Regions from separate parts of the Halomonas sp. BDJS001 genome, predicted to be linked through region 2. Evidence: predicted binding sites of a transcription regulator. Region 2 holds the regulator's gene; the other holds the start of a gene.
The links. The regulator PhoB, encoded in region 2, activates phosphate uptake and scavenging genes when phosphate is short. The targets are predictions, from matches to a motif close to TGTCATANNNNTGTCANA.
Positions count from the first base shown of each region.

Region 1: OM794_RS21625 (esterase-like activity of phytase family protein) is a predicted target of PhoB. The motif match lies at 1,220-1,237, and genes of this name have one in related genera.

Region 1 is NZ_CP110535.1:4,651,189-4,654,603, forward strand. It holds gene OM794_RS21615 (YifB family Mg chelatase-like AAA ATPase) at 1-484, shown strand, start outside; gene OM794_RS21620 (NADPH-dependent FMN reductase) at 507-1,085, opposite strand; gene OM794_RS21625 (esterase-like activity of phytase family protein) at 1,304-2,614, shown strand; gene OM794_RS21630 (alpha/beta hydrolase) at 2,720-3,415, opposite strand, start outside.
Region 2 is NZ_CP110535.1:4,868,225-4,871,639, reverse strand. It holds gene OM794_RS22715 (chorismate--pyruvate lyase family protein) at 1-19, shown strand, start outside; gene ubiA (4-hydroxybenzoate octaprenyltransferase) at 55-945, shown strand; gene phoB (phosphate regulon transcriptional regulator PhoB) at 1,071-1,760, shown strand; gene phoR (phosphate regulon sensor histidine kinase PhoR) at 1,763-3,049, shown strand; gene OM794_RS22695 (hypothetical protein) at 3,356-3,415, shown strand, end outside.

The DNA.
Region 1 (3,415 bases), 220 kb from region 2:
CGCGGCAATGAATCCCTGCCCCTGCGGCCATTTGGGCGATCCGCGCCAGCGCTGCCAGTGTACCGCCAGTCAAATCCAACGTTATCAAGCGCGGCTTTCCGGGCCACTGCTAGACCGTATCGATCTGCAAGTGGAAGTCCCTGCCCTGCCGCCAGAACAGCTCACCGCACAAACCCAAGGCGAGTCTTCAGAAGCCGTGCGTGAGCGGGTGATGGCCGCCCGAGAACGCCAAATGGCCCGCGGCGCGCTGAATAGCCAGCTAAGCGGCAAAGCCCTGGAGGCCGCCTGTGCGCTTAACGATGAAGAGCGCGCCTGGCTTGCGGGCGTGCTCGAAAAGCTCAAGCTCTCCGCCCGCGCCTATCACCGCGTACTGCGCGTAGCCCTGACCCTGGCCGACCTTCAGGGCGAACCCAAGCCCACCCAGCCGCATCTAATTGAGGCCATTGGTTACCGCCAACTGGATCGGATGCTAAAGGGGGCGTAAGTCCCCGAAAGCCACTAGACGGTTAATGGGTGGCGGCCAATGAGTCCACTAGGCGTTGACACAGCGCATCCAGCTTCTGACCCGTGGTTTCATCGTGTAACGCGCCACTATCATTGAAGGCGCTGCCCGCTTTTGCCAGCGACAATGGCTGTGGTAGCACGACCAACCCCAGATTGGCTAACAGTTGCTGACCTAGCGGCAGCGCACGGATGCCACCTAGCCCACCAGGGGAAGCCGACACCAGCGCTGCCCACTTACCGGCAAATAACTTGAGCCCCGGCGTATCCTGGTAGGGCCGTGACAGCCAGTCCAGCGTGTTTTTCAGCAGCGGCGTGATAAAGCCGTTGTACTCCGGGGAGGCGATCATCACTGCTTGGTGATCCGCCAGAATCTCACGCAGTTTCAGCACATTTTCCGGCATGCCCCGGGCTTCAACATCCTCATCAAACAGTGGGCAGGGATAATCTTTTAAATCGATAAAGGTTGCTTCCCCGCCAAGCGCCTCAATACGCTTGGCGGCCAGCTTGGCTAGCTGCTTATTCAGTGACGCTTCTCGGGCACTGCCCGCAAATACCAGTACCTTTTTGACCGATGATCCCATTGTCATTTCCTCTTTGAATAATGTATTTGAAAGCCACACCATTTATTAATATTTACGCCTGTTGAGCAAGACGTATTTACAACTCAGGGCCAGACTCGACGTGAAACCCTGCTGCCATTAAAACGTCTGCACTTTGTCATTCAACTATCACTATGACGGATGAAAATTAGCAAAGGCTGCACCTGCTCTAATTTTTCTTCCTAAATGGTGAAATAGTGATGACAAAGCCGTTACTAGCGACTGCTCTACTCGCCTTTGCGTTTACCAGTACGGCACACGCCCAGCAGAGCTTTCCCTCCACATTGTCCGGCCATGCTCAGCTACCCGGCAGTACCTTTGTGGCGGCTCCTTCCGGCGCCGCTGAGCACTACAACGTCTCCGGCCGTTTTACTGGCCAAGAGGGCCGCATTGAGCAGTTATATACGAACATGCAAGCCACCGGCTTAGCGCTACCCTTCCCCAGCCAGCCTCTGCAGGGTTTTTCTGGTATTCGCTCACTTGGCGATGACCGTTTCCTGGTGTTGACCGATAACGGCTTTGGCTCCAAGGCGAACTCTTCCGACGTCATTCTGATGTTTAACATCATAAAGCCCGACTGGAACTCAGGGCGCGTCATCATTGAGGAGACCGTTCAACTCTCGGATCCAAACCGCAAGGTGCCCTTCCCTATTATGAATGAAGCCACCCCCGGTCGTTTCTTAACGGGTGCCGATTTCGACCTCGAATCGATACAACCGGTGGGCGATAGCTACTGGATTGGCGATGAGTTCGGCCCCTGGATTATCCAGGTCGATAACGAAGGTGAGGTGCTGCAGGTGCTGGCCACAGACCCAGGCGGCAAACTAATGCGCTCACCCGACAATGCCTTTGCCCTCACCCCTAATCCTGGCGCGCCTCTCGCTGATGATGTGGTGGTGTTTCGCTCCGGCGGCTACGAGGGCATGGCGCTCTCCGAAGACCAAACAACCCTTTACCCCTTATTGGAAAAGCCAGTCTGGGACAGCAACGCCAACGCCCCGGAAACCATTGATGGCACCCCCGTATTAAGAATGTTCGAGCTCGATACTGAAAACGGCGAATGGGGCGACACAACCCGCTACTACCCCTTGGAGTCAACGGATCATGCGATTGGCGATTTCAACCTCATTGGCGGAACTCGCGGCCTAATCATCGAGCGCGATAGCCGTCAAGGCGACCCGCGAGAAGAGTGGGCAGAGAATCCCGCCGAGTTCAAACGCATCTATCTCATCGACCTCGAGCGTACGGACGAGCAGGGTGTGCTTGAGAAAATCGCCTATATCGACTTGATGGACATCCAGGATCCAGAGGGCCTTGCACCGAGAGGCACGATCAACGGCACCTTTAACTTTCCCTTTGTCACCATTGAGAACGTCGATCGTGTCGATGAGAGCACCATCGTGGTTGCCAACGACAATAACTACCCGTTCTCGATTGGCCGCCAGCAGGGGCAAGCGGATGATAATGAGCTGATACTGCTCAATGTGGAGGACTTCCTGAACGCCCAGTAAGGTGAGTGTGAACATAGGCAGGTAAAGCACAGAATAAATTCTCAGCGGCGTTTATTCTGTGCCCGTAACGCTTGGGAGGTCTCTCACCGATATATTTTGCGAAACCTATCGGTTAGAACTCTCGACAAACCCATCTACAAAATTATCCAGCGCTTCAAACAGCACTTCGCGGATGGGGTCTGCCTCATTTACCAAGTGGTGGCGAGCTTCCGGGTGGCGGTGAATTTCGGCATTGGGAAACTTCTTCGCCAGAATCGCCAAATTCCACTCCCAATCGACGGTCAAGTCCTGCTCGCCCTGGAGTATCAGGGTAGGCAGCGGATTAGGCTCCTGGGCCAGCAGGCGCGGCATCCAGCGGCGCATGGCGCTCACCCAAGCAACGCTCAAACGCTCGGGCTGCAGCGGGTCACCCTCACGTAGAAATTCGGTGAACTGCTCATCGGTGGAGTTGGGGCGATATTTACGCGGCAACTCTTTTACGAAAGGACTGGCAATCAGGTGCAGCCAGCTGGTTTGGCTCCACCCCCAAGGTCGCACCAGAGGCGCCAACAGCACCAAACCCGACCAGCCAGAGACCTCACGGCGGGTGAGTGCATCGGTAGCCAGAATCGCCCCACCGGTGCTCTGGCCCACGCCTAACCACGGCTCAGGCGCCATGCCTTGGCTCTTTAAGGTCATCTGCAAATGAGCCAGGCAGTGCTGATAGTCATCGAAATCTTCTATTGCCGCCCGCGCTCCACTGGAAAGGCCGTGGCCGGGAAGATCCCACAGCACCACTCGCCAACCCTTAGCCAGCAGGCG
Region 2 (3,415 bases):
TGGCCTGCCTTCGCGCTAGGCTAGCGCCTGCATCTTATTCTTCGTGAGGTAAGCATGAATCGTTCACTGTTGCGGCCGAAGGGATGGGCTCGCATGGCAGATTTTTTACAGCTGATGCGCTTGAATCGGCCGATAGGCACATGGCTGTTGATGTGGCCGACGCTGTGGGCACTTTGGGTCGCTGCAGAAGGCGTGCCCGGGCGAAATGTGCTGCTGATTTTCGTGGCCGGTGTTTACGTGATGCGTGCCGCGGGCTGCGTGGTCAATGACTATGCGGATCGCCACTTTGACGGCCATGTGAAACGTACCAAAAACCGTCCATTAGCCACGGGCCGGATCAGCGAAACCGAGGCGCAGCTGCTGTTTATTGCCCTGGTGGCCGCGGCGTTTATTCTGGTACTACTAACCAACTGGTTTACGGTGCTGCTCTCGCTGGGCGGGGTGCTGCTGGCGATTATTTATCCGTTTATGAAGCGCTATACCCACTTTCCTCAGGTGGTGCTGGGTGCAGCGTTTTCCTGGGCGATTCCGATGGCGTTTGGCGCCGTACTGGGCTACGTGCCGCTGGAAGCATGGCTGCTATTCTGCGCTAATGTGTGCTGGACAGTGGCTTACGATACCCAGTACGCCATGGTTGATCGCGACGACGATTTAAAAATTGGCATTAAATCAACGGCCGTGCTGTTTGGAAATGCAGACCGTTGGATCATTGGCCTTCTCCAGCTAGCCACCCTGGGGTTGCTGGCCTGGGTAGGCTGGCGGGTTGGTTTAGGTGGTTTCTTCTGGTTAGGGCTCGCGGCAATGGCGGCGACTTTCCTGCATCAGCAGCGCTTAATTCGCTATCAGGAGCGGGATGCCTGCTTTCAGGCGTTTCTCAACAATCACTGGTCGGGGCTGCTGATTTTTGCCGGTATCGCGCTAAGCTGGTGGCCTGTGGCTGGCTAATCGCGGCGATTGTCATGTAATTGTCATCAAGTCATGGTGTTATCGTCACTGACATGTCATTGATCTGTTTATCTTTGAAGTGCTTTTCTTTGAACTGGTTTCTTTGAACACCGTGAGGCTCTGGTATGACCGCCAAGACCGTTCTGATTGTCGATGACGAGGCGTCGATTCGCGAGATGATCGCGGTAGCGCTGGAAATGGCTGACTATCGCGTGCTCGAAGCGGATAACGCCCAGGATGCCCATGCCATGGTGGTTGACCACCAGCCCGATCTACTGTTGCTGGACTGGATGATGCCCGGCACTAGCGGTATTGAGCTGGCAAGACGCCTAAAGCGTGAAGAAGCCACCGCCGAAATCCCGATTATTATGCTCACCGCCAAAGGCGAAGAGGATAATAAAATTCAAGGGCTTGAAGCCGGTGCCGATGACTATATCACCAAGCCCTTTTCACCTCGGGAATTGGTGGCACGGCTAAAAGCGGTGCTGCGTCGTGCGACGCCGCGTGGCGTTGAAGACCCGATTGAAATTAACGGTCTGCTGCTTGATCCGGTGAGCCACCGGGTAAGCGCCCACGGCAAAGCCTTGGAAATGGGCCCCACCGAGTACCGATTGCTACAGTTTTTTATGACCCACCAAGAGCGCGCTTATACACGTAGCCAACTGCTTGACCAAGTATGGGGTGGCAATGTGTATGTCGAAGAGCGCACGGTCGACGTGCATATTCGCCGCTTGCGTAAAGCGCTGGGCGATGTGCATCAGAACCTGATTCAAACGGTTCGGGGTACCGGATACCGTTTCTCTGCACGGGTGTAAATGTGCGCCTATGGAGCCGTGAACTGTGGCGGCTAGCGTGGCTGGCCACGCTGGGCACCTGTCTGGGCTGGTTATTGGGTTCAGCAGGGCTAGGGCTGGCGGCAGGGCTGGCGATATGCCTGTTTTATCATCTCCGGCAGTTGCGAGAGCTTTACCTGTGGCTCACCCTCCACCCCCATGATGAGCCGCCTGCTGCCCGCGGAATGTGGGGCGAGCTATTTGACCGCTTATACCGCTATCAAAAAAGCCAGCGTATTACCCAAAGCCGTCTGAGGGCTACCTTGGCACGCATCCAAGAATCCTCTGAAGCGATGCGCGACAGCGTGGTTATGCTTGATCGCCACGGCGACCTGGAGTGGTGGAACAGCGCCGCTACCGCCATGCTGGGGCTACAAACGGCCCACGATAGGGGCCAACACATCACCAACCTGCTGCGCGACCCAAGCTTTATCAGCTACTTTAATGCGCGTAACTACAGTGAGCCGTTAACGCTCACCTCGCCGATTGATGAGCGGCGAATCCTGCAGTATCAAATTACCCTGTATGGCGACGACGAACGCTTGGTCATGGCTCGCGATATTACCCGCTTGCATCGGCTTGAGCAGATGCGGCGCGACTTTGTCGCCAACGTCTCCCACGAGCTGCGTACCCCGCTTACCGTTCTCTCCGGCTATTTGGAAACCTACAGCGATATCGCCGATCAGCTTCCGCCGCGCTTGGGTCGCAGTATCCAGCAGATGCAGGAACAGACCCAGCGTATGCAGAATTTGGTCAATGATTTATTGCTGCTCTCGCGTTTGGAGATTGACCAGGGGGGGAAAGATCATCACCCGCTGTCACTTGAACCTTTGCTGCAAAGCGTTTGTGCTGATGCGCTAGCCCTATCGCATCAACGGCATACCATCACCGTCGAGCTCGAAAGTGACGCCCGGCTACTAGGCAGCGAGCAGGAAATCCGTAGTGCTGTCTCTAACCTTGCCTTTAATGCGGTTCGTTACACGCCAGCAGGTAGCCAAATCACACTGCGCTGGAAGGCGGACGCTTCAGGCGGCGGCTATATCGATGTGGAAGATAATGGTGAAGGCATTGATCCTGTTCATATCCCCCGCTTAACGGAACGCTTTTACCGGGTCGATAAGGGGCGCAGCACGGCGACGGGGGGCACGGGTTTAGGCTTAGCCATCGTTAAGCACGTTTTGTTGCGTCACGATGCGCAGCTGCAAATTGAATCTCTCCCCGGCAAGGGCGCACTGTTTCGCTGCGCCTTCCCCTCCTCGCGTCTCGTTTAATTTAGCAAAGGCATCCGACGCACAATATTTGTAGAAGTGTGTAATATTGGCATGCAAGGTCGGTAAAACTTTACCCATGTGCCATTTTTATACAGCTAAAAGTGCTGATTGACGGCCAGAGTAGTACCTCTTTGGTACGCTGTTAATAAATTAAGTTTTTGATTTTATTTGTTTTACTTTTTTATTTTCGTTTTTGGCATGCGGCTGCATATTAATAGATAAGAGAGATGACCGCAGGAATTGCTGGCTTCTATTAAGCCTTTCTTTCTTAACGAAGTGGTATTACACAGCTATCGGAGGTGGAATATGATGTCCAAGGATTTGCTCAAGAAAGCTGGCATTTTAGGTGTTTCGTTTGGTCTGATG